Regions from separate parts of the Streptomyces sp. WY228 genome, predicted to be linked through region 4. Evidence: riboswitches for the same ligand, from Rfam matches in the RefSeq annotation. Region 4 holds a riboswitch; each other region holds the start of a gene.
What was found. A riboswitch is a leader RNA that binds a small molecule or an ion and turns the genes downstream of it on or off. The one in region 4 is predicted to bind cyclic di-AMP.

Region 1 (6,879 bases), 1.4 Mb from region 4:
CTGCTGGGCCTCGCGGACCGGGCGGGCTCGACCAACGTACGGGTGGCGAACGGCGACGCGATCATCCTGCTCCGCGAGATGCTGGCCCCCGAGTCGCTGGACGGCCTGCGGGTCTACTTCCCCGACCCGTGGCCCAAGGCCCGGCACCACAAGCGGCGCCTCATCCAGCCCGAGTTCCTGGACCTGGTGGCCCCGGTCCTGAAGCCCGGCGCGATCGTCCACTGCGCGACCGACTGGGAGCCGTACGCCGAGCAGATGCTGGAGGTGCTCACCGCGCACCCCCGCTTCGCGAACACCGCGGCCGACGGCGGCTACGCCCCGCGTCCCGCGTTCCGGCCGCTCACCCGCTTCGAGGGGCAGGGCCTGGACAAGGGCCACGTCGTCCACGACCTGCTGTTCGCCCGCGTCTGACCCAGGGCGGTGCGCGACGGCGTACGGCCATGTCCTGGCCGGATGCGCCGTCGCCGGGTGTCGGTGCTCCTCGTTAGGGTCGAGAGGTGTCCGACCCTTCCGTGCGGTATCAGCAGGCGCGGCCCGCCGTCCCGGTCCTCCACGAGCAGCGGCTCGATGAGGTCCTGGGCGCCGCGCCGGAGCGTGGCCAGTGGCGTTACCGGCCGCGCCGGGTCGGCATGGTGTGGCGCAGCAAGGTGTTCCGCGCCGGTGCCGTGATCGTGGCGCTCGTGCTGTGCGGGCTGGTGATCCTGGCCCTCGTCCGCGAACAGACCGGGCCGGAGGGGTTCCTCGTCGGTCTCGGCCTGGCGGTGCTGCCGGTGCCGCTCCTGATGGCCGCCTTCCGCTGGCTGGACCGGGTCGAGCCGGGCCCCTGGCGGAATCTGATCTTCTCCTTCGCCTGGGGCGCGTGCGCCGCCGCGCTGGTCGCGATCATCGCCAACTCCTTCGCGACGCGCTGGATAGCCACCGCGACGGCCGACCCGGCGGGCGCCGACACCCTGGGGGCGACGGTGATCGCCCCGGTCGTCGAGGAGAGCGCGAAGGCGGCGGCCGTGCTGCTGATCTTCCTGTTCCGCAGACGGGAGTTCGGCGGGGTGGTGGACGGGATCGTCGTCGCCGGGTTCACCGCGACGGGCTTCGCGTTCACCGAGAACATCCTCTATCTGGGCAACGCCTTCGGCGAGGACCAGCAGCTGGGCAGCTCCGGGTTCGCCTCGGTGACGGCGGGGACGTTCTTCGTACGGATCGTGATGTCGCCGTTCGCGCACCCCCTGTTCACGGTCCTCACCGGCCTCGGCTTCGGCTTCGCGGCCGTCAGCGCCCGCCGCCACCGGGGTCGCCGGATCGCCCTGCCGGTGCTGGGCCTGCTGCTGGCGATGGGGCTGCACGCCCTGTGGAACGGCTCGTCGGCCTTCGGCCCGTACGGCTTCTACGCGGTGTACGGCATCGTCATGGTCCCGGCGTTCGGCCTGGTGACCTGGCTGGCGATCTGGTCACGCCAGCGCGAGCTGCGCACCCTGGCGGCCGAGCTGCCCGCGTACGCGGCGGCCGGCTGGCTCACTCCCGCCGAACCGACGGCGCTCTCCTCCATGCGGGCCCGGGGCATGGCCCGCGACCTGGCCCGCCACTGGCAGCAGGACCGGACCCGGGGCCGGGCGGCGGCCCGCGCGGTCGCGGAGTACGAGTCGTTCGCGACCTCCCTGGCCGGCCTGCGCCGCCGGGCCCGCCACGGCGCGGTGGGCCCGGACTTCGGCGCCCGCGAGCGGGAGCTGCTGCACCACCTCTGGCAACGCCGCGACATCGCCGCCCCGGCCCTCACCCACGCGGCCCGCCTCACGTCCCACCGCCCGCCGGCCCACCACCGGCCGCCGCCGTACGGAAACGGGTACGGGTACGGAAACGGGCATGGATACGGCTACGGCGGCCCGGTCCCGCAGCAGCCGTACAGCGGCCCACCGCACAGCCACCGCCGGCCGCCGCAGTAGGGGTTCCGTCAGGCCGACGCCTCCGTGAGCAGCGCGATCTCCCGGTCCGTCAGCTCCAGGTCGGCGACCGCGACGAGGGCGGGGAGCTGTTCGACCGTACGGGCGGAGGCGATCGGGGCGGCGACGGTCGGCTGTGCGGCGAGCCAGGCGAGTGCGACCGTCGCGATCTCGGCGTTCCGTTCCCCGGCGACCTGGTCGAGGGCGGCCAGCACCCTGCGGCCCTGCGCCGACTCCAGGTGGCCGCCCGCCTTCGCGGACCGGGCGCTCTCCACGGTCGTACCGGGGCGGTACTTGCCGGTGAGGAAGCCGGAGGCGAGCGCGTAGTACGGGACGGCGGCGAGGCCCGCGGCGGCCGCGGTGTCCTGGAGCTCGCCCTCGTAGGTGTCGCGGGAGACCAGGTTGTAGTGCGGCTGGAGCGCGACGTACCGGGCGAGGCCCTCGCGCTCGGAGAAGTCGAGGGAGGCCCGCAGCCGCTCGGGGCTGATGTTGGAGGCGGCGATGTGGCGCACCTTGCCGTCCTTCACCAGCTGGTCGAGGGCGGTGATGATCTCCTCGACCGGGACGGTCTCGTCGTCGAAGTGCGTGTAGTAGAGGTCGATGTGGTCGGTGCCGAGCCGGCGCAGCGAGGCCTCGGCCGCGCCCTTGAGGGTGCCGGCGGACAGGCCGCGGAAATCGGGATGGGCGCCGGCCTTGGTGGCGACGACGACGTCGGAGCGGTTGCCCCGGGAGGCGAGCCACCTGCCGATGACGGTCTCCGACTCGCCGCCCCGGTTGCCCTCGACCCAGGAGGAGTAGGCGTCGGCGGTGTCGATGAAGTTGCCGCCGGCCGCGACGTACGCGTCCAGGACCGCGAAGGACTGCTCCTCGTCCGCCGTCCAGCCGAAGACGTTGCCGCCGAGGGCGAGGGGGAAGACCTGGAGGTCGGAGGTGCCGAGAGGGGTGCGCGCAGAAGTCATGTGAGGGTTCAACGGGCCGGGGCGGGGGTGGTATTCCATCGCCGCGCGAACCCGGTCAGGCCGTCCGGGCCGAGTGGGCCGGCCGTCCCCGGACAGACCGGCAGCCCTGACGTCGGGGGGGTGTGCGTCAGGGCTGCCGGGGTTTCGGGGTGGGGCGAAGGCGAAGGACGTGCGTCGTCAGCCGGAGGGCCGAGGAATCGGACCGAACGGCCCGGGAACCGCGGCCCGGGCCCCGCACAGGAAGGCGTGCGAGGCCGGGGGCTCAGACCGAGAGGCCCTTGCTGTTCAGCCAGGCCATCGGGTCCATCGCCGAACCGCCCGCCGTGCGGACCTCCATGTGGAGGTGGACACCGGTCACATTGCCGGTGGCGCCCATGCGGCCGATGGTCTCGCCGGTGGTGACCTTCTGGCCGACCGAGACGTCGATCGAGGACTGGTGCGCGTACCAGACCTCCGTGCCGTCATCGAGCTGGAGCACCGTGCGGTAGCCGTACGAACCGGCCCAGCCGGCCGACGTGATCGTGCCGCCGTGCACGGCCTTGATCGGCGTGCCGGCCGACCCGGCGAAGTCCAGGCCGGTGTGCTGGCCCGAGGACCACAGGGCGCCGGACTGACCGTAGGTCGAGGTGATCGTGTACGAGGAGGTGGGCAGGGAGAAGCTGGCGGCGAGCTTCGCGAGACGCTCGGCCTCCTTCTTCTTCGCGGCCGCTTCCTCCTCGGCCTTCTTCTTCGCGGCTGCCTCGGCCTCGGCCTGGTCCTGCTGCTTCTTGGCCTCCTGCGCCGCCTTCTCGGCAGCGGCCTTCTCGGCGGCGGCCTTGGCCTCGGCGTCGGCGCTGGCCTGCTGCTGCTCGGCCTGCTGGAGGATCCGGGCGCGCAGGGCCTCGCCCGCGTCGGTGGCGCCCTCCTCGGCCTCGGCGGTGGTGAGGCCGGCGGTGGTGAGCGGCGCGGCGGCGGCGACCGGCGCGGGCTCGGCGGCGTCCGACATGAAGGACCCGACGCCGGGAAGGGACTTGGCGTCGGGGAGGTTGTCCGCGATGGAATCGGGAAGAGAGATGGAGACCGGGGCCTTGTCCTGCGCGGTGGCCATGCCACCCGCACCGACGGCCGCTATGACGCCGACCCCGAGGACGGTGGAGCTACGGGCCAGACCACGCTGCTTGGCTACGCGGTGCCTGCCGCGCACGGGCCGGATGGACTCCTCGGTGGGATTCCACTCCTCCCAGGACCGCTCCGCGTCACCGAAGGTGTCGGCACTGAAGGGTGACGGGGCCTCAGGGGCAGGCTTGTTGGACGCCACGTGGGCGCACTCCTTTCCTTCCTTCTCGCCTACCGGGTTAGCTGACGGGTTCGGAGCAGGAAGGTCTCCTACGGGCCCCTCCGTCTCTCACGAGACGCAGGCGTCCGATTCACCCCATGTAGGTGGTTCCCCGGTTCCCTTGCGGAATTCGGCGCTCGCGCGCGGTGCCGTCTCTGACGACGGCTGGGACGACCGCGCTGCGTTATCGAACGTTAATAGACACCCGGGCCCGATTCCAAGCTGTTCCTGTTGATCATTAAGGGACACAGCGGGGATGTACGGGTCGCAAGCGGGCGGAATCGGGCGACTTGACTGCGACTCAGCCGCACTGCTTTTTCTGACGGTGTGTCAAATGTTATGCGGAGCGGTGCCCTTCAACTACGCACCGTGTCTTCGCCCCGGCCCACGATCTTCACCGTCGTCCGGCGCGCGGGCTGCCCCTCCGCCGGCCGGCCGACCGCGAGCAGCGCCATGTCGTCCGTGGTCCGCCCTCCGGTGTGCAGCCGTACGTCGTCGGTCAGCGCCGACAGCAGCTCCTCGGGGCCCGGGAAGATCCGGCCGCGCAGCCGGGCCGCCGGATCGTAGAAGACCCCGTTCGCGTCCCGGGCCTCCGACAGGCCGTCCGTGAACGCGAGGAGCGTCGCCCCGGCGGGCATCTCCCACTCGTCGGCCCGGTCCGGCCACACCCCCAGGTCCATCCCCAGCGGCAGCGCGGGCATCGAGGGCGCCAGCACCTCCAAGGTGCCGTCCGCGTGCAGCAGGATCGGCTCCGGATGGCCGCGGTTGACGAGGCGCAGCGAGGCCGAACCGGGCGGGATCTCGGCCAGTACGGCGGTGATGAACCCCTCCATGGCGTCCAGCCCGTACCGCCGCGTCCCCTCCCGGGCCAGCGCCCGCTCCAGCCGCTGCGCCACACCTTCCAGCGAGCGCTCCTGCTCGGCGGCCTCCCGGAACGACCCGATGATCACCGCCACCGCCTCGACGGCGCCGAGCCCCTTGCCGCGTACGTCGCCGACCACCAGGCGTACGCCGTACGGGGTGTCCGCGACGGCGAACAGGTCGCCGCCGACGAACTCGTCCGCCTGCGCCGCCTCGTACCGCGCGGCCACCTGGAGCCCGCCGATCCGCTCGGCCGGCGTCGGCAGCACGGCCCGCATGGCGGTCTCCGCGATCACCCGGGCCGAGGCAAGCTGCTCGTTGCCGCGCCGCACGACGCCGTTGATGACGAGGGCCAGCGCCGCGGCGGTGAGCACGGTGATCATCTCAATGACCGGAACGACCTGGGTGGACGTCCCGTCGGAGAGCCGCATCGCGATGACGGAGACGACCGCGGCGATGCCCGTGCGGACGGTCCTGGACCGCGAGAAGAACGGCGCGGCGATCAGCGGGGCCGCGACGAACAGCGGGACGGCGGTGAAGTTGGGCGGGGCCAGCGAGTCGAAGATCAGCCCGCCGATGATCAGCAGGGCGGGCAGCATCCGGACGAACCGCCGGGACCCCCGGCCGCCCGGTGTCACATCGCCTCCCGGGGCGCCGAACACCGCACGGCCCACGGCGTCGATGCTCCCCGCCGTGCCGCTGCGCCGTCTCTCGGCCATCCCCACCTGTGCACTCCCTGCCCGGTCCACCCACGGCTGCGGACGGTACCGCGCCCCGTCCAGGCTTCCCGGAGCCGCGCCGAGCGGCGACTCCGCATCGGCCGAATAGGGGGAAGCGAACGGAGGCCCGGCGCTTCCGGGGTCAGTCGGAGAGCCGGTGTTCCGCGTAGACCGTCAGCGCGTCCCGTACGAAGGCGGCGGTGCCGTCCCCGTGGCGATCGTAGTTCTTTCCGAAGCGCGGATCGGCGACATACATCTCACCGAGCCCGATCACGTACGCACGGCTGGGTTCCTTGGCCGAGGACAGCCAGGCGCAGTGCCGCCGGGCGATGTCCTGCGCCTCGGCCCCGTCGGCGGCGAGCCCGGCTTCCCTGGCCCGCCCCCAGTCGCGGGCGATGGCCTCGTGCTCGTCCTGGAACGCCTTCTTCTCCGCGTCCCCGAGCGAACGCCACCAGCGGTCGCCCTCCTCGTACGCGTCCCGGCCCCAGCGCTCGGTCACCTCCTGCTCGTGGGCGGTGTGGTCGAAGCCGTCGAACACTTCATCGGCCATGAGTGCCGTCCCCTCCTGGGTCTTGTGGAGAGTGGTCCGCACCGAGGCGATCTGCCGCCCGATGCGCTCCTGCTCCTGTTCGAGCAGGAGCAGATGCGCCCGCAGCGCCACGGCCGTGTCCCGCTGCCCCTCCAGCACGTCCTTGATGGCGGGCAGGGAGAGCCCGAGCTCCCGCAGCAGCAGGATGCGCTGCAGCCGGACGAGGGCGTCCTGGTCGTAGTAGCGGTAGCCGTTGCTCCCGATCCGGCTCGGCGCGAGGAGACCGAGGTCCCCGTAGTGCCGGAGCGTGCGGCTCGTGGTGCCGGCCCGGCGGGCGATTTCCTGAATGGACCACTCCATGCCGGAAACGCTAGATCTTTACGCTGCGTCAAGGTCAAGCGTCTTCGGCCGGCCCCGGAAACGACTCGGGCCCGGCACGCTGTACGTGCCGGGCCCGGGCCTTCAGTAGCGGGGACAGGATTTGAACCTGCGACCTCTGGGTTATGAGCCCAGCGAGCTACCGAGCTGCTCCACCCCGCGTCGGTGAACCCAACTCTACGTC
Region 2 (6,879 bases), 2.7 Mb from region 4:
GCGAAGCCGGGCCTGTACGACGCGCTCGACGTTCCGCTGCGGCCTGCGGTCGGCAGGCTGGGAAGGAGACCGGCATGATCATCGATGTTCCGGAGGGCCAGGAGCCCATCGGCTATGTATGGGGGGAGATGGTGCCCGGCATCGGGATGGCCGCCGCCACGTTCTCCATGTCGGTGTACGAGCACACGACGCTGGGGCTGCGGGAGTTCGAGGCGGCGAGGCTGCGGGTGGCGCAGATCAACGGGTGCCTGTTCTGCCTGGACTGGCGGACCGAGCGGGACGGGGCGAAGGTCGAGGAGGAGTTCGCCGGGGCGGTGACCGAGTGGCGGACGACCGACGCCTTCGACGAGCGGACCCGGCTCGCGGCGGAGTACGCCGAGCGGTACACGCTCGACCATCACGGTCTGGACGACGCCTTCTGGGAGCGGATGACCGCGCACTACAGCCAGGCGGAGATCGTGGAGCTGACGATGAGCATCGGCTCGTGGCTGGCGTTCGGGCGGCTCAACCATGTGCTGGGGATCGACGCGGTGTGCGTGCTGCCCGGTCACGGGTGAGGGGCGGGGCCCCCACGGACGGAGTCCGGGGCCGCCGGGTTGGCACTCCCGGCCCCGGGCTCTTTCGTGGTTCGCCTACAGATCGGTCGCGATGATCCGTTCGATGTTGCGTTCGGCGAGCGCGGTGATGGTGACGAACGGGTTCACGCTGGTGTTGCCGGGGATCAGCGCGCCGTCGATGACGTACAGGCCGGGGTAGCCGTGCAGCCGGCCGTAGTTGTCGGTGGCCTTGTCCAGAACCGCACCGCCCAGCGGGTGGTAGGTGAGGTGGTCGCCCCAGATCTTGTAGACGCCGAAGAGGTCCGTGCGGTAGATCGTCCCCTCCTTCTGGTTGATCTTGTCGAAGATGGTCTTCGCGGCGTCGATGGACGGCTGCTTCCACGCCGTCTGCCAGTTCAGTTCGGCCTTGCCTGCCGCCGCGTTCCAGGTGAACTGCGCCCGGTTGGGGTTCTTGGTGATCGAGAGGTAGAAGGAGGCCCAGGTCTCGATGCCGGTGGGCAGCGGAGCGACTTCGGCGAACGCTCCGCCGGCGTCCCAGTTGTCGATGCCGCCGGTCGGGATGGACGACTGCACCTTCCCCGTCGGATCCCAGAGGTGGTTGGCCCGCCCGCACATGACGTTGCCGTTGTCGCCCCAGCCCTTGCCGATCTCGTTGTTGAGGAGGGGCAGGGCTCCGGTGGCCTTGAGGCCGACGAGCAGCTTGCTGGTGCCGACGCTGCCCGCGGCGAAGAACACCTTGTCCGCCGTGACGGTCTTGGTGACGGTGGTCCGGCCGCCGGTGTCCAGCTGGTCGATGAGTACGGTGTAGCCGCCGCCGGGGGCCGGGGTGACGGTGGTGACCTTGTGGAGCGGGGAGATGGTGACCCGGCCGGTGGCCCTGATCCGGTCGATGTAGGTCTTCTGGAGCGACTTCTTGCCGTGGTTGTTGCCGTAGAGGATCTCCGCGTCCAGCGCCGACCTGGGTACGGTTCCGGCCGCCTCCTGCTTCATGTAGTCCCAGTCGTACACGGCGGGCACGAAGAGGAACGGGAAGCCGGAGCGCTGCGCGTGTTTTCGGCCGACCCGGGCGTACTGGTAGCAGTCGACGGTGTCGAACCAGGCGGGATCGATGGTGGTGACGCCCAGCCCGCTGTTGGCGCGCGGGTAGTAGGTGCGGTACATCTCCTCGGCGTTCACCGTCGGGAGGATCGCGCCGAAGTTCTCCCGGCGCGGGGTGACGGCCATGCCGCCGTTGACCAGGGATCCGCCCCCGACGCCGCGGCCCTGGTAGACCGTGATGCCGCCGAACTCCTCGGCGTCCAGGATGCCGGTGTAGCGGTTGACGTCCTTGTCGAGGGGAAAGCCGAGGAAGTTGCTCAGCGGCTGCTTGGTCCGGGTCCGCAGCCAGTAGGAGCGGTCGTCCGGCTTGGTGGTATTGGCGAAGATCTTGCCGTCCGCGCCCGGGGTGTCCCACGCCATGCCCATCTCGACCATGTGGACGTCCGTACCGGCCTGGGCGAGCCGGAGGGCGGCGACGGAGCCGCCGTATCCGGTGCCGACGACCAGGACCGGCACATGGGCCCCGGAGCCGATCGGCGCTGCTGCCGCCCGGGCGCTCGCCCACACCGGGGCGGCGGTCCCGGCCAGCGCCGCGACTCCCAGAAGAGAACCTGTTCCAGTGATGAATCTTCGACGCGAGACACCCGTCGCCCCGCTGTCCTGCACGGTAGTGTCACTCATGTGACATCCCTCACTCTCGACAGAGTGCAACAGGTTCTACTGTCGATCGCGTGGTAAGTCACTAGAAACTTGGGGGTAACTTCCCGGTGCCGCCCGGCAGGAGATCCGGCGGGACGGACCGGCATGCCGAAGAGGCCCCGGACCGTGTGGTCCGGGGCCTCTTCGGGCCGGGCGCGAAGGATCAGTAGGCGCCGAAGACGTTGTCGATCGAGCCGTAGCGGTCCGCGGCGTAGTTGCACGCGGCCGTGATGTTGGCGACCGGGTCGTAGCTGTCGGTCGAGGTGCCGGGCACGTGGTAGGCCTGGAAGGTCGGGTCGATGACCTGGAGCAGGCCCTTGGACGGGGTGCCCTTGACCGCGTTGGAGTCCCAGTTGTTGATCGCGGCCGGGTTGCCCGAGGACTCGCGCATGATGTTGCGGTGAATGCCCTCGTAGGTGCCGGGGATGCCGTGCTGGGCCATGACCGCGAGCGATTCCTTGATCCAGCCGTCGAGGTCGTTGGTGTAGGTGACGGCCTTCGCGGCGGCCGGAGCGGCCTTCGCCACCGGGGCGGTGCCCGTACGCTCCGAACGGTCGGCGCGGTCCGCCGACGCACCACGTGCGGTGGCGTCGGAAGCCTTGGCGGACTTGGCGTCCGACGGGGCGGCGGCCTTGTTTCCGAGCGTCAGCTTGATACCCGGGTGAATAAGATCGGGATTCCCTCCGACGATCTTCCGGTTGCCTTCGTACAGCTTCTTCCATCCGCCGCTCACGGAATGCTCGCGGGCGATCCTGGAAAGAGTTTCGCCGGCCACCACGGAATGCTGGGCGGGCGCGGCCTGTACGGCGGAATTCGCCTGGGGGGCCACTGCGGCGGGGGCCACGGCCTGCGGCGCGGCGGTGGGAGCGGGGGCCGCGAAGGCGCTGGTGGCGCCGATCACGGGGAGCGCGAGAACGGCTCCGCCGGTGGTCACGGCGGCGAGGCCACGACGCAGCGAGGTGGACTGGGTACGGCGGTGCTTACCCTTTGCGGGCATGGGGGATTTCCTCTCTCCGGCGCCTGCGAGGTGAGCTGTCGGGTTCAGACGGGAGATGCCTGGCCGCACGGTCGTGCGACTTCACCCCAAGCCGTTCCGGTTACGGTTCGGCGACTTACCTGGGTCCCCCGCTCCTGCCGTACGTGAGTGGGTTTCGGATTCCCGGACGGCGGCAGGATTCGGCGTTCCATCCGGATTGACGGTGACCGTAGGCGAGAAACGCGGGACAGAACAAGCCCCGCATTCCGGATTCCCTTTTCCCCGCATGATCGAATGCTGGAATTCCCGGATCGGGCCGCACCGTCACGGCGTCAACTTTCTTCGCACAGAAGGGAACCGATGCCTCCGCTTCTGCGTCCACCCCCTCGGACGTGACGCTCACCACTCGCTCACGGCGATGGCGAAAACACGCCCAGGCAAATGCATCAAACAGCTCGGAAACACCTTTACGGATATACAGAGTAAAAGAAGCAAATCGACCATATAGGCATAACGAAACGGGCTAATCGGACACTCTGGGTGGGGGCGGTCGAAGGGCCCGCGGGACGATCGCTTACGGTGTGGGGCGGAGACTAGTAAGCCCACCCTTACCTCCGACGTACGCTGTACCTGCCCGCGTTCGCCCGCCCCGAAGGATCACCACGCCATGACACGCCCCGTCCGCGTCGCCATTGTCGGAGCCGGCCCCGCCGGTATCTACGCTGCGGACGCGCTGCTCAAATCCGAGGTCTGCCAGGACCCGGGGGTCTCGATCGACCTCTTCGAGCGCATGCCCGCGCCCTTCGGCCTGATCCGTTACGGCGTGGCACCCGACCACCCGCGCATCAAGGGCATCGTCAAGGCCCTGCACCAGGTGCTGGACAAGCCCCAGATCCGGCTCTTCGGCAACGTCAGCTACCCGCACGACATCGGCCTGGACGACCTGCGGTCCTTCTACGACGCGGTGATCTTCTCCACCGGCGCCGAGGCCGACCGGGCGCTCGACATCCCCGGCATCCAGCTGGACGGCTCCTACGGCGCCGCCGAGTTCGTCTCCTGGTACGACGGGCACCCCGAGGTCCCGCGCACCTGGCCGCTCACCGCGGAGAAGGTCGCCGTGCTCGGCGTCGGGAACGTGGCCCTGGACGTGGCCCGTGTCCTGGCCAAGACGGCGGACGAGCTGCTGCCCACCGAGATCCCGGACAACGTGTACCAGGGCCTCAAGGAGAACAAGGCGCTGGAGGTGCATGTGTTCGGGCGGCGTGGCCCGGCGCAGGCCAAGTTCAGCCCGATGGAGCTGCGGGAGCTGGACCATTCCCCCAACATCGAGGTCATCGTCAACCCCGAGGACATCGAGTACGACGAGGGCTCCATCGCCACCCGCCGGGAGAACAAGCAGGCCAACATGGTCGCGCAGACCCTGGAGAACTGGGCGATCCGCGACGTCGGCGACCGCCCGCACAAGCTGTTCCTGCACTTCTTCGAGTCCCCGGTCGAGATCCTCGGCGAGGACGGCAAGGTCACCGCGCTGCGCACCGAGCGCACCGAGCTGGACGGCACCGGCAATGTCCGGGGCACCGGCAAGTTCACCGACTGGGACATGCAGAGCGTCTACCGCGCCGTCGGCTACTACTCCGAGGAGCTGCCCAAGCTCCCCTTCGACGTGGCCTCCGGCACCGTCCCGCACGAGGCGGGCCGGGTCATCGCCGGTGAGGAGCACATGGCCTCGGTCTACGTCACGGGCTGGATCAAGCGCGGTCCGATCGGTCTGATCGGGCACACCAAGGGCGACGCCAACGAGACGGTCGCCTGCGTCCTGGAGGACCGCGCCGCCGGCCGCCTGCCCGAGCCGGCCACGCCCGCCCCGGAGGCCGTCGAGGCCTTCCTGGAGGGCCGCGGCGTCCGCTACACGACCTGGGAGGGCTGGCACAAGCTGGACGCCCACGAGCAGGCACTGGGCGCGGCCCAGGGCCGTGAGCGGATCAAGGTCGTGGAGCGCGAGGGCATGCTGGAGGCCTCCGAGGCCTTCGTGCCGGCCGAGCGCCCGGCAGACGCCTGACAGGCCCTAGGCGGTGTCTTCAAATGATCATCGTTGGTGGATCATGGTGTCGTGATACGTCGTCATGAACTGTCTGATGCTGAGTGGGAGTTCGTCCGGCCGTTGCTGCCCGTGTCGTTGCGGGGGCGGAAGCGGCTGGATGACCGCAGGGTCCTGAACGGGATCGTGTGGAAGTTCCGGACCGGGACGGCCTGGCGGGATGTGCCCGAGCGCTACGGGCCGTGGGCCACGCTGCATACGCGTTTTCGCAGGTGGGCGGCGGACGGGACGTTCGAACGGATGCTGCGGGCCGCGCAGGCGAGGCCGACGCGGCGGGCGACATCGAGTGGCTGGTGTCGGTCGATTCCACGGTCGTCCGGGCCCACCAGCATGCTGCCGGGGCTCGAGGGGCTCTGCGACCCGGCCCTCGGCCGGTCCAGGGCGGTCTGACCAGCAAGGTGCACCTGGCCTGCGACGGCCGGGGCCGTCCGCTCGGCTTCGTCGTGACGGGCGGCAACACCAACGACTGCACCCAGTTCACCGCCGTGATGGACGCGATCAGGGTGCCCCGGATCGGCCCCGGCCGTCCCCGCGTCCGGCCCGATCACGTCCTGGGCGACAAGGGCTACAGCTCAAGGCGATCCGCACCTGGCTCCGCCGCCGCGGCATCCCCACACGATTCCCGAGCGGGCCGACCAGATCGGCAACCGGGCCCGGCGGGGCAGCCGCGGTGGCCGCCCGCCGGCCTTCGACCGCGAGGCCTACAAGCACCGCAACGTCGTGGAGCGGTGCTTCAACCGTCTGAAGCAATGGCGCGGCATCGCCACACGCTACGACAAGACCGTCCAGTCCTACGAAGCAGCCGTCACCCTCGCCTCACTCCTGATGTGGGCGTGACATTTGACGACAGAACCTAGGGGGCCGGGTCCGGGGCTGCGGAGTGCCCCGGACCCGGACCCCGGAACGTGCGCCACAGGTCCGGTCCGAAGGTCCGCGCCGGCGGGGGTCGCCGTACCGCCGGAGCCTCGGCCCACCGGGCGGCGAGCAGGATCGCGATGTCGTCGGGGCGATCGACGGCTGCCCTGGCCTCGCCGATGACCTGGTCGGCCGTCTCGGACAGCGGGACCGCGCCGATGCGTTCGACGGTGGCGCGCAGCCGCTCGATGCCCTCGTCGATGTCCGTGCCGGGGCGCTCGATCAGCCCGTCCGTGAAGAGGGCGAGCATCGCTCCCGGGTCGAGCCGCATCTCCGTGACCGGGTAGGTCGCGTTCCCGTCGACCCCGAGCACGATGCCGCCGGGCAGGTCCAGTACCTCCGTCCGGCCGTCGGGCCGCCGCAGCACGGGCTGCGGATGCCCCGCCCGTACGGCGCGGGCCACACCGGTCGCCGGGTCGAGGGCGATGTAGCAGCAGCTGGCGAACTGCCCCGGGTCCAGGTCGATGAGCAGCCGGTTGGTGCCGCTCATCACTTCCTGCGGATCGTGGTTGCTCAGCGCGAACGCCCTTACCGCGCTGCGCAGTTGCCCCATCGTCGCGGCGGCGGAGACACCGTGGCCCTGTACGTCGCCGATG
Region 3 (6,879 bases), 4.3 Mb from region 4:
AGCCAAGGAGGAACCAGACAGGAGACCCCGGCGAGGGTGTGTGTATTGCCACACCCTGACCTGCTGCGCACCCGGCTAGGGTCTGTTGGCTGCCTACAAAGAGAGGGACCCGCCGCATGTCCTTCGCCCCGTTCGACTGGATCGACGCCGAGGCCCGCAGGCGGGCCGACGCAGGACTCGTACGCACGCTGCGTCCGCGCGACGCCGAGCCGGAGCTGCTGGACCTCGCGAGCAACGACTACCTGGGCCTCACCCGGCACCCGGAGGTCACCGCCGCCGCGGCCGCCGCCGCCCACCGCTGGGGAGCGGGCGCCACCGGATCCCGGCTGGTCACCGGCTCCACCGCCCTGCACGCCGAACTCGAACGGGAGCTGGCCGCGTTCTGCGGCTTCGAGGCGGCCCTCGTGTTCTCCTCCGGGTACGCGGCCAACCTGGCCGCGTTGACCGCGCTGTCCGGGCGCGGCTCCCTCATCGTCTCCGACGCGGGCAACCACGCCTCGATCGTGGACGGCTGCCGGCTCTCCCGCGCCGAGACCGCCGTCGTCCCCCATGCCGACCCGGACGCGGTCGCCAAGGCGCTCGGTGCGCACGACGGGCGGGCCCTCGCCGTCACCGACTCGGTCTTCTCCGTCGACGGCGACGCCGCCCCGCTTCCCGCACTGGCCGAGGTCTGCCGCTCCGCGAACGCCGCGCTGCTGGTCGACGACGCCCATGGCCTCGGCGTCCTGGGCGACGGCGGCCGCGGAGCGCTCGCGGCGGCCGGACTGGCGGGCGGCGAGGGGACCGTGGCGACCCTCACCCTGTCCAAGTCCCTGGGCAGCCAGGGCGGAGCGGTCCTGGGGCCCGCCCGGGTCATCGGGCACCTCGTCAACACGGCCCGTACGTTCATCTTCGACACCGGACTCGCCCCGGCGGCGGCCGGCGGCGCGCTCGGCGCCCTCGGAGTGCTGCGCCGGGAGCCCGGGCGGGCGGCCCGCGCCCGTGCGGTCGCCGCCTCGCTGTACGGAAAGCTCACCGCCGCAGGGCTGACCGCGGTCCGGCCCGACGCGGCCGTCGTCTCCGTCCGCGCGCCCTCGGCGGACGCGGCGGTGCGCTGGGCGGCCGACTGCCGTGCGGCCGGGATGGCGGTCGGCTGCTTCCGCCCGCCGTCGGTTCCGGACGGCGTCTCCCGGCTGCGGCTGACCGCGCGCGCCGACCTGACCGAGGAGCAGATCACGGCCGCGGTGGCCACGATCGTCGCCACCGCCCCCCGGCAGGCGGACGCGGACCTCAGCTGACCTGCCGTGGACCGGTTCCGTCCGGCCCGGATCCGTCCGGGGCGAGTCCGGTCACGAACGTGGTCCAGGCCGCCGCCGAGAAACGCAGCGGCGGCCGGTCCACGTCCTTCGAATCCCGTACGGCGAGGAGTGCGCTGCCGAGCCGCGCGGTCTCCACGCAGTTGTTCATCCCGGTCGAGCGGCTGCTGCGCCGCCACTGCGCGGCGGACGGGTTCACGGATGACGACGGCGGCGGTGCGACGGGCGGTGCGAGTCGGTCCGACATGGCGGCGGCCCCCTTAGCTGCGTCTGAAGCTGCGTCTGATCTCGGTGATGAGGTCCTGCGAGCGCTCGGGCGACAACGCGTGAGCCTGCAAAGTGCGGAAGGCCGAGCTGTACGCCTCCAGGTCTTCTCTTCGCTCCAGATAGAGGCTACTCGTCAAGTGGTCAAGAACGACCACATCCAGATCAGAAATGTTCGGAAAGGAGAAGATAACGAAAGGGCCGGTGAGCCCGATGTATCCGCCGACCGAGAACGGCAGCAACTGGAGCTGAACATGAGGCAGTTGGGAAACCTGGAACAGATGGTGCAACTGATCCCGCATCACCTCGGGGCCGCCCACCTCACGATGGAGCACCGCCTCGTCCAGCACGGCGGTGAAGCGCAGCGGCGGGCTCGCGCGCAGCACCCGCTGGCGGGTCAGCCGGACCTCGACCAGCGAGTCGAGCCGGCCGTCCGGTAACCCGTCCAGCGAGGCGCGGGTCACGGCCCGGGCGTATCCGGCGGTCTGAAGCAGTCCCGGCACCACCGAGGTCTCCAGCGTCCGGACCGTACTGGCCTGCGACTCCAGGCTGATGAAGTCGCGGTACTGCGGCGGGATCAGCCCCCGGTAGGCGTGCCACCAGCCCGAACCTCCGCCGCCCGCCGAGCCCGCGAGGACTTCGAGCAGTGAGCGCAACTGGGTGTCGCGCACCGCGTAGACGTCCAGCAGCCGCGACACGTCGGCGGGCGTCACTCCGCTCGCGCCCGTCTCGATACGGCTCACCTTCGACTGGTGCCAGCCGAGCAGCCGCGCCGCGTCCCGGCTGGTCAGCCCGGACGCGTGGCGCAGGCTCCGCAACTCCTCGCCGAGCTTGCGCCGCCGGACGACGGGGCCGTGCAGCATGCCGGTCTCCTCTTCTGCTGTCGGGGAGGGCCGGCCCGTCGCCGGAGCGGCCCGCAGAGGGGCCAGTGTGCCGTCCGTCCACGCCGTGCGGGTCCTGAATTCACCGCTTCGAGCGACAGATATATGCATATCTTGGCCGAACGCCGTTACAGGGAGCTGCATCAATGGCAGTCTGGCGCGAAGCACAATCCTGGCCGACCGCCGGTCGGCCGGGGCGGGAAAGGGACGGCGTCGCCATGGCAGACCATCAGGAAGCAACCGTCACTCTGCCGAGCGATCCGGCCTCGGTCTCCTCGGCCCGCAGATATGTCGCCAGGACCCTGGCCGAATGGGGTCTGCCCGACGACACCGAGTTCGCCGACACCATCCGGCTGATCGTCTCGGAGCTGACCACCAACGCCGTTCAGCACACGTTCGGCCAGTCGCCCACCTTCACCGTGGATCTGCGCCTCGAACGCGACGAGGAGCTGTACGTCGGCGTCACGGACAGTCACCCCCGTTGGCCCCAGCGGCTGCCCGCCGCCGTACGGCAGGACAACGGCCGCGGCATGGTCATCATCCGGACGCTGGCCAAGGAGCGCGGCGGGCGGCTCCAGGTCACCCCGACCGCCGAGGGCGGCAAGACGGTCTGGATCGCACTCCCGTGGGTCGTCCCGGTCCAGGGCTGACCCCGGAACGGCCCGGGACCGGCCCCGCCGGCCGATGGCGGGGCCCGGCCCCGGGCTGTTCAGCCCTGCGGGGGCCGGTTCGCCGCCGGGCCCGTGCTTCCCCGGCCGAATCCGCTGCGCAGCAGCGCGAGCAGCGTCGCGGCCGCGGCGGTCGACCGCTCGCCCCGGTGCACGACCGAGATGGTCCGGCGGAACGAGGCCGGCTCCAGCCGCCGCACCGACAGCGGGGCCGCCGCCATCGAGGCGACCATCTCCGGCACCACCGCCACCCCGAGCCCCGCGCTGACCAGCGCGCACACCAGCGCGTATCCGGGCGACTCGCAGACCACCGCGGGCGTCGCCCCGGCCTCGGCGAGCGCGTTCTCCACGCCGCGCCGGGGCGGATGGGTGGGCGCGCTGCTGATCAGCGGCCGCCCGGCCAGTTCGGTGACCGGCAGCCGGCCGGTGCCCTCGGCGAGCCGGTGGCCCACCGAGGTGACCAGCACGAGCTCCTCGACCAGCAGGGGTTCGACGAGGACGCCGACCGGCGCGGGACCCGTCGTCGCCGGTTCGTAGGCGTGCGTCAGGGCGAGGTCCACCTCGCCCGCGACCAGCGCGGCGATCCCGCCGGGCGGTTCGTAGTCGGCGACGGCCAGCTCGACCTCCGGATGAGCCCGCCGGAACGCGCTCAGGACCGGCGGCAGCAGATGGATCCCGGCCGTCGTGAACGTGCCCACCCGCAGTCTGCCGCCCGAGAGGCCGGCCAGCCGCGCCAGCTCGTGCCGCGCCTGGTCCAGCTCGTCCAGGACCCGCCGGGCCCGGCCCGCCAGCAGCTCACCCGCCGCCGTCAGCCGCGCCCCGCGATGGTGGCGCACCAGCAGCGCCGCCCCGGCCTCCCGCTCCAGCTTGGCGAGCTGCTGGGAGAGCGCGGGCGCGGTGTAGCCCAGGCGGGCGGCGGCCCGGGTGATCGAACCGGCCTCCGCCACCGCCACGAGTGCCGCGAGCCGTGTCGGGTCGTACATGAAAGCGTTCCTTTAGGCAGACCCAGAAGATTGCAAGTACACGCTAAAGGCTCCGCAGGTCCAAGGTGGACCTCATGGACGCACAACTGATCGCCTTCACGGGGGTCGCCGCCGGGATGGTCGCGCTGCCCGGCGCCGACTTCACCGTCGTCGTACGCAACGCCCTGGCCTCGCGCACCGCCGGCCTGGCCACCGCGCTGGGCGTCGCCGGAGGTCTGCTGGTGCACACCGCGCTCGCGGTCGCCGGACTCGCCGCGGTGCTCGTGACGATGCCGGTGCTCTTCCGCACCGTCCAGCTGCTCGGCGGCGCGTACGTGCTCTACCTCGGGATCAGCGCGCTGTACGCGATCCGGCGTCGCCGCCCGGGGAGCGGCGACGCGGCGCCCGAGGACGCGCCGGGGCGGCCCGTGCCCCGGGAGTTCGGGCGCGCGCTGCGCCAGGGGTTCCTGACCAACGCGCTCAACCCGAAGGCCCCGGTCCTCTTCCTCAGCCTGCTGCCGCAGTTCGTGCCCCACGGCCGGCCGCCGCTGCCCAGGACCCTGCTGCTCGCGGCCCTCGTGGTGGTGCTGGCGCTGATCTGGTTCCCGGCCGTCGCCCTGCTCGTGGACCGGCTGGGCCGGTGGCTGCGCCGCCCGCGTACCGCCCGCGCCATCGAGGGCGGCAGCGGTGTGGCGCTCACCGGTCTGGGGCTCGCGCTGGTCACCGGCCCGCTGGTGCGCTGAGACCGGACGCCCTGTCCGCGAGGAGGGGCGCCCGCACGGAAAGAGCGTCCGGCCGGTGGGTCAGCGGACCCGTCCGTACCAGACGCTCTTGGACCAGATTTTCGCCAGTCGCACCACGTCCCCCGATTTGGGGGAGTGCCAGATCTTCCCGGCCCCGGCGTAGATGCCCACGTGGTAGACGCTGCGCCCCGAATGGAAGAAGACGAGGTCGCCGCGTTTCCGCTGCGACTTGGGGATATGGCGGGTCTTGTTGTACTGCTGCTGTGCCGTGCGGGGGAGCTTCTTCCCGGCCTTCTTGAACGAATACAGCGTCAGCCCCGAACAGTCGAAGCGACTGGGGCCGGATGCTCCGTACTTGTAGGGAGCCCCCTTCTTCGACGCGGCCACCTTCAGGGCCTTCGTCGAGTGGGTGGCGGCCTCGGCGTCGCTCACCAGGCCGGGCGCCAGCATCGTGGACGTCACGGCCAGAGTGAGTACCGAGGCCGTGCCGACCCGGGCGAACAGAGACGGGACATGAACCTGCGCAGACATGCGCAACCCTTCGTCAGCCGCCTGTGAAGGATGACCTGTCGGGTTCGGGCTGGCGAAGTTGCCCGGCCGCTTGACGCGGCTTCACCCCGAGGGCTTCCCGGTCTCCCGGGCGGCCCGTTGTGCTCGGGTCCTCCACTCCTGCCGATCCACTTCTGTCGACCAGTCATCCGGGCGGCGGCAGGACTCGGCGTCCGCCCGGACCGCCCCGCCGCGGTGGCGGGGGCTTGTCGTCTCAGGGATCTTGACGCACCCGGTGCCGGATTTCCGAGCTGAAACGACGGTTTGTGAGTCTCCTCACCACTGATCCATTCAGGTGGACAGGTCGGATTCGCGCTCGTCCGCGAGCCGGGCGCACACCCTCGTACCAGCGACGAAACGGCACATTTCGAGTACGGGCCGCGCGCCGGACGCAAGTTGGGCCGTCGCTCGCGCGGGTGATCGCCTACGCCGAACGAGCGAGGGAAATTGATCGCGCGATCGGGCGTGTCGTGCGGCGGGTCGACCGGTCCGCTCCCGTAAGGCGCTCCCGGTGCGCCGGGCGGTTCGGTTCACCTCGGTTCAGGTCGCCGGCGGCGGCATCGCGACCCGGCCCGCCCTGCGCTCCCCGTCCAGGACGCGCAGGGCCCGCGCCAGGGTGGCGGCGTGGATCCGCGACTCGCCGCGCTCGTGCATCAGGGCCAGGGCGTCGCGCAGGGCGGCCGCCCGGGAGGCCAGGGCCTGGGCGGCCCGCAGCGCGCTGTAGGTGTCGCCGCCGTGGGCCGGGTTGATCCGGCCCACCTGGTCGAGCACGGCCAGATAGCAGTCGACGAACTCGCCCTCGGCGCGCGTCAGCGCGGGCAGGGGCGGGAACTCGGGTGGTTCCATCAACGGTTCACCTCGCGTCGTACGCCGGCCGGGAGTGTCAGCGGTTCTCCACGACGTGGTCGACCAGCCCGTAGGCGAGGGCGGCCTTCGCGTCGAGGATGGTGTCGCGCTCGATGTCGGCGGTGATGCGCTCCGCGGTCTGCTCCGTGTGCCGGACCAGCATGGCCGCGAACATCTCGCGGGTGCGCACCAGTTCGCGCGCGTGGATCTCCAGGTCGGACGGCTGGCCCCGCATCGGCTCCTCCAGTGCGGGCTGCTGAATGACTACCCGCGCCCCGGGCAGCGCATGTCGCCGCCCCTTCGCCCCGGCCGCCAGCAGGGCCGCCGCGTACGAACCGGCCTGCCCCAGGCAGAAGGTCTCCACCTCGCAGGTCAGGAACCGCATCGTGTCGTAGACCGCCGCCATCGCCTGGAACGAGCCGCCGGGGGAGTTGATGTAGAGCGACAGGGGCCGGTCCGGATCGGCGTGCTCCAGATACATGAGCTGGGCGATGAGGTCGCCCGCCGCCGTGTCGTCGATCGGGGTCCCGAGGAAGACGATCCGCTCGGACAGCAGCTTGGAGTACGGGTCCAGCGTCCGGGTTCCGGTCGCGGTGCGCTCGGTGAACTCGGGCAGTACGTAGCGGGCGGCGGGGCGGATCATGGCGTGCCTCTCTCCTGGAACTGACCAT
Region 4 (6,879 bases):
CCCGTCGGCGCACCCCCGCCAAGCGTTCCGCCCTGCTGACCGTCGCGGTGCCCTCCGCCTGCGTGATGAGCGTCGCGGGCATCGCCGCGGCCTCGGTCAGCGGGATGCCCGGCGGCGAGGAAAAGCAGGACGAGACGACCACCTCGCTGGCGGTCGCCGACCCCAGCACGGTCAAGCCGGTCGCCGCCAACAACCAGCTGGACAGCCAGCTGGCGCAGCTCTCCGAGGGCAGCGACGACTTCCGGGAGCGCGCGAGCCGCACCCAGGAGCGCATCGACCTGCGGGAGCGGCAGGCGGCGGAGAAGAAGAAGCGCGAGGAGGAGGCCGCACGCCGTGAGGCGCTGCGCCCCAAGTTCGTCCTGCCGGTCAAGCAGCACGGGCTGAGCGCCTACTACGGTCAGGCGGGCGTCAACTGGATGTCCGTGCACTCGGGCATCGACTTCCCCGTCTCGTACGGCACTCCGGTGATGGCCGCGACCGACGGCACCGTACGCACCCAGCTGAACAGCGCCTACGGGGTCATGGCGATCGTGACGGCGGCCGACGGTACCGAGACCTGGTACTGCCACCTCAGCAGCACCAAGATCCGCTCGGGTCCGGTGAAGGCCGGTGACGTCATCGCGTACTCCGGGAACTCGGGCAACTCCACCGGTCCGCACCTGCACTTCGAGGTCCGGCCCGGCGGCGGCGCGGCGATCGACCCGCTGGTGTGGCTGCGCAGCAAGGGCGTCAACCCGACCTGACCTCACCTGACGAGCACGTGAAAAAAAGGGGGCCCGCGGGCCCCCTTTTTTCGCGTCCGATCGCCCGTCTACAGCTTCTCGACCGGCGCGTACCGCAGCAGCAGCTTCTTCGGGCGCTCGTCGCCGAAGTCGACCGTCGCCTTGGCCTGGTCGCCGAAGCCCTCGACGGCCGTCACCGTGCCGAGCCCGAACTGGTCGTGCGTGACCCGGTCCCCGGCCACCAGGGTGACCGTCGGCTTCTCCGAGGAGCGCCGGGTCGCGAAGCCCGAGGGGCCGGTGCGGGCGCGGGAGGAGGAGAGCGAGGACGTGATGCCGGAGGTCGGTCCGGCGGGCGCGGCCATCGGGCCCTTGCGCTTCCAGTCCAGGTGCTGTTCCGGGATCTCCTCCAGGAACCGCGAGGGCGGGTTGTACGAGGGCTGGCCCCAGGCGCTGCGCATCGCGGCCCGGGTCAGGTAGAGCCGTTCGCGGGCGCGGGTGATGCCGACGTACGCGAGGCGGCGCTCCTCCTCCAGCTCCTTGGTCTGGCCGAGGGCCCGCATGTGCGGGAAGACGCCGTCCTCCAGGCCGGTGAGGAAGACGACGGGGAACTCCAGGCCCTTCGCGGTGTGCAGGGTCATCAGCGTGATGACGCCGGAGCCGTCCTCGTCCTCGTCGGGGATCTGGTCGGAGTCGGCGACGAGCGCGACCTTCTCCAGGAACTCCGCGAGCGTGCCCGCACCCTCCTCCTCGCCGCGTTCCTGCTCGAATTCGAGGGCGACGGCGGCGAGTTCCTGGAGGTTCTCGATACGGGTCTCGTCCTGCGGGTCCGTGGAGGCCTGGAGCTCGGCGAGATAGCCCGTGCGCTCCAGGACCGCTTCGAGTACGACGGCGGGTCCGGCGCCGGACTCGACGATCGTGCGCAGCTCCTCCATCAGCGTGTTGAAGCGCTTGACGGCGTTGGAGGAGCGGGCGGCCATGCCGTACGCCTCGTCGACGCGGCGCAGCGCCTGCGGGAAGGAGATCTTCTCGCGCAGCGACAGGGCGTCGATCATCGCTTCGGCGCGGTCGCCGATGCCGCGCTTGGGGACGTTGAGGATGCGGCGCAGCGGGACGGTGTCCTCGGGGTTGGCGAGGACGCGGAGGTAGGCCAGGACGTCCCGGACCTCCTTGCGCTCGTAGAAGCGCACACCGCCGACGACCTTGTAGGGCAGGCCGACGCGGATGAAGATCTCTTCGAAGACCCGGGACTGGGCGTTGGTGCGGTAGAAGACGGCGACGTCGCCCGCCTTGGCGTCGCCCGCGTCGGTGAGCCGGTCGATCTCGTCGGCGACGAACTGCGCCTCGTCGTGCTCGGTGTCGGCGACGTAGCCGGTGATGCGGGCGCCGGAGCCGGCGTTGGTCCAGAGGTTCTTGGGGCGGCGGCTCTCGTTGCGCTCGATGACGGCGTTGGCGGCGGAGAGGATCGTCTGCGTGGAGCGGTAGTTCTGCTCCAGCAGGATCGTCGTGGCGCTGGGGTAGTCCTCCTCGAACTGGAGGATGTTGCGGATGGTCGCGCCCCGGAAGGCGTAGATCGACTGGTCCGCGTCACCGACCACGCACAGCTCGGCGGGGGCGTCGTTCTCGCCGGCCGGGCCGACCAGCTCACGGACCAGCGTGTACTGGGCGTGGTTGGTGTCCTGGTACTCGTCGACCAGGACGTGGCGGAAGCGGCGGCGGTAGTGCTCGGCGACGTCCGGGAAGGCCTGGAGGAGGTGGACCGTCGTCATGATGATGTCGTCGAAGTCCAGGGCGTTGGCCTCGCGCAGCCGGGCCTGGTAGAGCGCGTAGGCCTGGGCGAGGGTCTTCTCGAACCCGTCGGCGGCCTGTCCGGCGAAGGTCTCCTCGTCGATGAGCTCGTTCTTGAGGTTGGAGACCTTGGCGGTGAAGGACTTCGGCGGATAGCGCTTGGGGTCCAGGTCGAGGTCGCGGCAGACCAGGGCCATCAGCCGCTTGGAGTCGGCGGCGTCGTAGATCGAGAACGACGAGGTGAAGCCGAGCTTCTTCGACTCGCGGCGCAGGATGCGGACGCACGCGCTGTGGAAGGTCATGACCCACATCGCGTTGGCACGCGGCCCGACGAGCTGCTCGACGCGCTCCTTCATCTCGCCCGCGGCCTTGTTGGTGAAGGTGATCGCGAGGATCTGCCCGGGGTGCGTGCCGCGCTCGGCCAGCAGATGGGCGATGCGATGGGTCAGCACCCGGGTCTTGCCGGAGCCGGCCCCGGCGACGATGAGCAGCGGGGATCCGGCGTGCACGACGGCGGCGCGCTGCTCGGTGTTCAGCCCGTCGAGCAGCGCGGCGGAGTCGATCACCGGGCGCGGGTGACCGTCCCGGTAGTACCCGTCCCGGGGCGGCGGGGGCGCGTCGTAGACGCCCTCGAAGAGTCCCTCCGGCACCGCTTCGGGCGCGTGGTCCTCGGGGGGCGGCGGGGGGCCGTCCTCCGCGGGCTGGAGGCCGGTCAGGAAACTGTCGTCAAAGAGGCTGCTCATCGCCTACCGAGTCTAGGCGGCCGCACTGACAACGTTCCGCCGAAGCCCGGAAGCGGCCGGGAAGCGGGCCCCGGTGCCGGCCGCCGACACACCCGTACCGGGTACGGACGGAGAGCGGACGTCCACGTTCCGTGAAGAAGTGCCCGGTCGGAGGGGACGCGGCGCCCCGGATCCGAAAAGGTCACGAAAATGTATCGGGCATATCGCTCATCGTGCTTCCCAGCGGTACCACGGGTTGGCTAGCGTGCTCGGTCAGGTGATCCGTACCTCCCTGAGGCGAACCGCGCCTAACGGACACCTCTGCCGAATTCGTGCTGCCCTCCAGGCAGTTCGGAACCGGGGACCCACACGCAGAACCGGGGTGAATCGGTCCGTGAGCTCGTATCCGGACCGTAGGACAGCCTTCCGTTCCGTCCGAACCCGACAGCTAACCCGGTAGGCGGTCCACGGAAGGAGATGCCGGTCTTGGCATCGCATCGCAAGCCGCGCACGAAGGTGCGCACCACCACTCCCGCCGTCGGTCTGACGACGGCCGCGCTGGCCTCGGTGACGTTGCTCTCCACGCAGAGCGCCACGGCCGCGCCCGCGGAGCCGAAGCCCGCCATCGAGGAAGTGCAGAAGAAGGTCGACGCCCTGTACCGGCAGGCGGGCACCGCGACCCAGGAGTACAACCGGGCCAAGGCCGCCTCCGCCACGCAGCAGAAGAAGGTCGACACCCTGCTCGCGGACGTGGCGAAGCGGACCGAGAAGATCAACGAGGCGCGCCGCGCGCTGGGCTCCTACGCGGCGGCCCAGTACCGCAGCGGCGGCATCGCGCCCACGGCGACGTTCTTCCTGGCGGACGACCCTCAGGGGTACTTCGACCAGAGCCGGCTGATGGACCGGGCGACGGAGCGGCAGCAGAAGGCCGTCACCGACTTCCGTACGCAGCAGGCCTCGGCGGCGAAGAAGCGCGCGGAGGCGGTGAAGAGCCTGGAGACGCTCACCGATACGCAGGCCACGCTCGCCTCCAGCAAGAAGGACGTGCAGACCAAGCTCACCGAGGCCCGCGGCCTGCTGTCCCGGCTGACCGCCGAGGAGAAGGCGCGGCTGGCGGAGCTGGAGCGCAAGAAGGAGGCCGAGGCCAAGGAGAAGGCGGCGAAGCTGGCCGCCCGGCAGGCCGCCGAGGCGAAGGAGAGGGCCGAGGCGGAGGAGAAGGCCCGCGAGGAGGCCGCGAAGGAGTCGGGCGGCGGTTCGGGCACAGGCTCCGGTACGGGCACGGGTTCGGGCTCCGGCTCCGGTACGGGCAGCGGTTACGCCGCCAAGGCGGAGAAGGTGCTGGCCTTCGCCCGCGCCCAGATCGGGAAGCCGTACGTCTGGGGCGCGACGGGCCCCTCCAGCTACGACTGCTCGGGGCTGACGCAGGCGGCGTGGCGCGAGGCGGGCGTGACCCTGCCCCGGACCACCTGGGACCAGGTGAAGGTCGGGACCCGGGTCGCCACGTCCGACCTGCAGCCGGGGGACCTGGTCTTCTTCTACGACGACATCAGCCACGTGGGCATCTACAAGGGCGACGGCATGATGATCCACGCCCCGAAGCCGGGTGCGAACGTGCGCGAGGAGTCGATCTACTACATGCCGATCTACGGGAGCGTCCGCCCGGCGTGACGCGGGGGCGGGGGCGGCCGGTGACCGGCCGCCCCCCGACAGGTTCAGGTCCAGACGGTGGCGATGAAGATGTTGGCGGTCGTGAGGGCGCCGACCGCGATGAACGCGCCCTTGTCGACCTTCTCCTCGTCGCGCTTGACGTAGACCAGGGCGAGGATCACGACCAGCAGCGCCAGCTTGATGCCGATCTTGACGTTGTTCACGGTCTGGTCGTCGGCCTGGTTGAGGCCGACCAGCGCCATGCCGGTGACCAGCATGGTCAGCGCGCCGTGCAGCATCGCGGGGGTGAACCGGGCGGTCCCCGACCCCATGGCCTTCATCTGCGTCAGGAAGCCGCCCAGCAGGGAGGCGATGCCGATGATGTGCAGGGCGACGAAGACATTGATGAGTACGTCCATGGCTCGGGAGCCTAGCCATGGCCAAGGTTTTACCTTTCAGTGAGGCAAGCCTTCCTCGTCGGTGAGGCACGCCCTCCTCGATCACTTCGGTCATGAGTGAGCGGCGAAACGTCACATCAGGGCAATAGCTGTCATGGCGACTCTTTTCTCCGCGCCCGGATTAGCGTCCTTCACGGACCCGCCGGTATCCCCCGGCGGCCAGCCGACAGGAAGGATGCCGCCCCCGTGGCAGCGCACCGCAGGTCAGCCCACCGAAAACCCAAGCAGCGCCCGTTCACCGGCCCTGCTGCCCGCACCGCCGCCACCCTGGCGCTCGCCGGAGCCGCCACCGCGGGCTCGGTCACCGGGGCCGGCGCGGCCCCCGCCGAACCGGCCCCCACCGCCGACCAGGTCAGGGCGAAGGTCGACCGGCTCTACCACGACGCCGAGGTCGCCACCGAGAAGTACAACGGGGCGAAGGAGAAGGCGGCCGCCGCCACTCGCAAGGTCGAGGCCCTGACCGACGAGGCCGCCCGCCGCACCGACCGTCTCAACACCACCCGCAACGCCCTGGGTTCGCTGGCCACCGCGCAGTACCGCGGCGGCACCCTGGACCCGGCCCTGCAACTGGCGCTCTCCTCCGACCCGGACGCCTATCTGCAGCGCGCCTCCTACCTCGACCGGGCGGGCGACCGGCAGAGCGGTCTGCTGCGCAACATCAAGCGGCAGGTCTCCCAGATCACCCGCGTCAGGGCCACCGCCGACCAGGAGACCGAGCGCCTCGCCGCCCGCCGCGCCGAGCTGCGCGAACACCGCACCGTGATCCGCACCAAGCTGGCCGACGCCCGCAGGCTGCTGGACACCCTGACCGCCGACGAGCGCGCCGCCTACGAACGCTCCGCCGACGCCCGGCACGGCGGCGGCCCGGCCCACGCCGACCGCTCCACCGCCCGCGGCGGTCCGGTCGCCGCTCCCGGCTCCCGCGCCGGGCAGGCCATCGCCTTCGCGCACGGGGCGATCGGCAAGCCCTACGTCTGGGGCGCGACGGGCCCCAACGCCTTCGACTGCTCCGGCCTGACCCAGGCGGCCTGGAAGGCGGCGGGCGTCAGCCTGCCGCGCACCACCTACACCCAGATCAACGCCGGACAGCGCGTCCCGCGCTCCCAACTGGCCCCCGGCGACCTGGTGTTCTTCTACTCCGGAATCAGCCATGTCGGCCTCTACATCGGCGGCGGCCAGATGATCCACGCCCCGCGCCCCGGAGCGCCGGTCCGCATCGCGCCCATCGATCAGATGCCTTTCGCCGGAGCGACCCGGGTGGCATAGTCCCCGGCGCCGACCTCACCTCCCGCCGAAGGAACTCCCGTATGACGATGGCGAACGCCGTCCAGGACTACGCCCGCACGCTCACGCTGCGGTCTCCCGACCACTACCGGGTGGGCCCGTTCACCGTCCGGCACCACCCGGGCTGGGAGCTGAAGTACGCCAACTACGCGATCCCCGACCGGGAAGCGGAACCCACGGCGGACGACGTGGCGGCCCTGGTCGACGCGTTCCGGGAGCATGAACGGCTCCCCCGCCTGGAGTTCCTGCCCGCCTGGGCCC

Region 1: another riboswitch for cyclic di-AMP. It lies ahead of KV381_RS17010 (M23 family metallopeptidase); the one in region 4 lies ahead of KV381_RS23230 (C40 family peptidase).
Region 2: another riboswitch for cyclic di-AMP. It lies ahead of KV381_RS34635 (transglycosylase SLT domain-containing protein); the one in region 4 lies ahead of KV381_RS23230 (C40 family peptidase).
Region 3: another riboswitch for cyclic di-AMP. It lies ahead of KV381_RS03900 (C40 family peptidase); the one in region 4 lies ahead of KV381_RS23230 (C40 family peptidase).

What each region holds. Positions count from the first base shown of each region.
Region 1 is NZ_CP079114.1:3,891,522-3,898,400, forward strand. It holds gene trmB (tRNA (guanosine(46)-N7)-methyltransferase TrmB) at 1-411, shown strand, start outside; gene KV381_RS17000 (PrsW family intramembrane metalloprotease) at 498-1,937, shown strand; gene KV381_RS17005 (aldo/keto reductase) at 1,946-2,893, opposite strand; gene KV381_RS17010 (M23 family metallopeptidase) at 3,156-4,190, opposite strand; cyclic di-AMP (ydaO/yuaA leader) riboswitch at 4,202-4,354, opposite strand; gene KV381_RS17015 (PP2C family protein-serine/threonine phosphatase) at 4,565-5,788, opposite strand; gene KV381_RS17020 (MerR family transcriptional regulator) at 5,931-6,677, opposite strand; tRNA gene KV381_RS17025 (tRNA-Met) at 6,784-6,857, opposite strand.
Region 2 is NZ_CP079114.1:7,939,335-7,946,213, reverse strand. It holds gene KV381_RS34650 (dihydrodipicolinate reductase) at 1-78, shown strand, start outside; gene KV381_RS34645 (carboxymuconolactone decarboxylase family protein) at 75-557, shown strand; gene KV381_RS34640 (GMC oxidoreductase) at 633-2,276, opposite strand; gene KV381_RS34635 (transglycosylase SLT domain-containing protein) at 2,458-3,291, opposite strand; cyclic di-AMP (ydaO/yuaA leader) riboswitch at 3,297-3,486, opposite strand; gene KV381_RS34630 (FAD-dependent oxidoreductase) at 3,938-5,329, shown strand; partial or broken gene KV381_RS34625 (IS5 family transposase) at 5,384-6,205, shown strand; gene KV381_RS34620 (SpoIIE family protein phosphatase) at 6,222-6,879, opposite strand, start outside.
Region 3 is NZ_CP079114.1:975,179-982,057, reverse strand. It holds gene KV381_RS03930 (8-amino-7-oxononanoate synthase) at 117-1,277, shown strand; gene KV381_RS03925 (DUF397 domain-containing protein) at 1,270-1,542, opposite strand; gene KV381_RS03920 (helix-turn-helix transcriptional regulator) at 1,556-2,422, opposite strand; gene KV381_RS03915 (ATP-binding protein) at 2,659-3,090, shown strand; gene KV381_RS03910 (LysR family transcriptional regulator) at 3,150-4,091, opposite strand; gene KV381_RS03905 (LysE family translocator) at 4,166-4,813, shown strand; gene KV381_RS03900 (C40 family peptidase) at 4,874-5,344, opposite strand; cyclic di-AMP (ydaO/yuaA leader) riboswitch at 5,348-5,534, opposite strand; gene KV381_RS03895 (hypothetical protein) at 5,903-6,208, opposite strand; gene KV381_RS03890 (ATP-dependent Clp protease proteolytic subunit) at 6,246-6,851, opposite strand.
Region 4 is NZ_CP079114.1:5,271,526-5,278,404, reverse strand. It holds gene KV381_RS23240 (M23 family metallopeptidase) at 1-743, shown strand, start outside; gene pcrA (DNA helicase PcrA) at 812-3,250, opposite strand; cyclic di-AMP (ydaO/yuaA leader) riboswitch at 3,542-3,708, shown strand; gene KV381_RS23230 (C40 family peptidase) at 3,707-4,897, shown strand; gene KV381_RS23225 (hypothetical protein) at 4,942-5,295, opposite strand; gene KV381_RS23220 (C40 family peptidase) at 5,521-6,600, shown strand; gene KV381_RS23215 (GNAT family N-acetyltransferase) at 6,642-6,879, shown strand, end outside.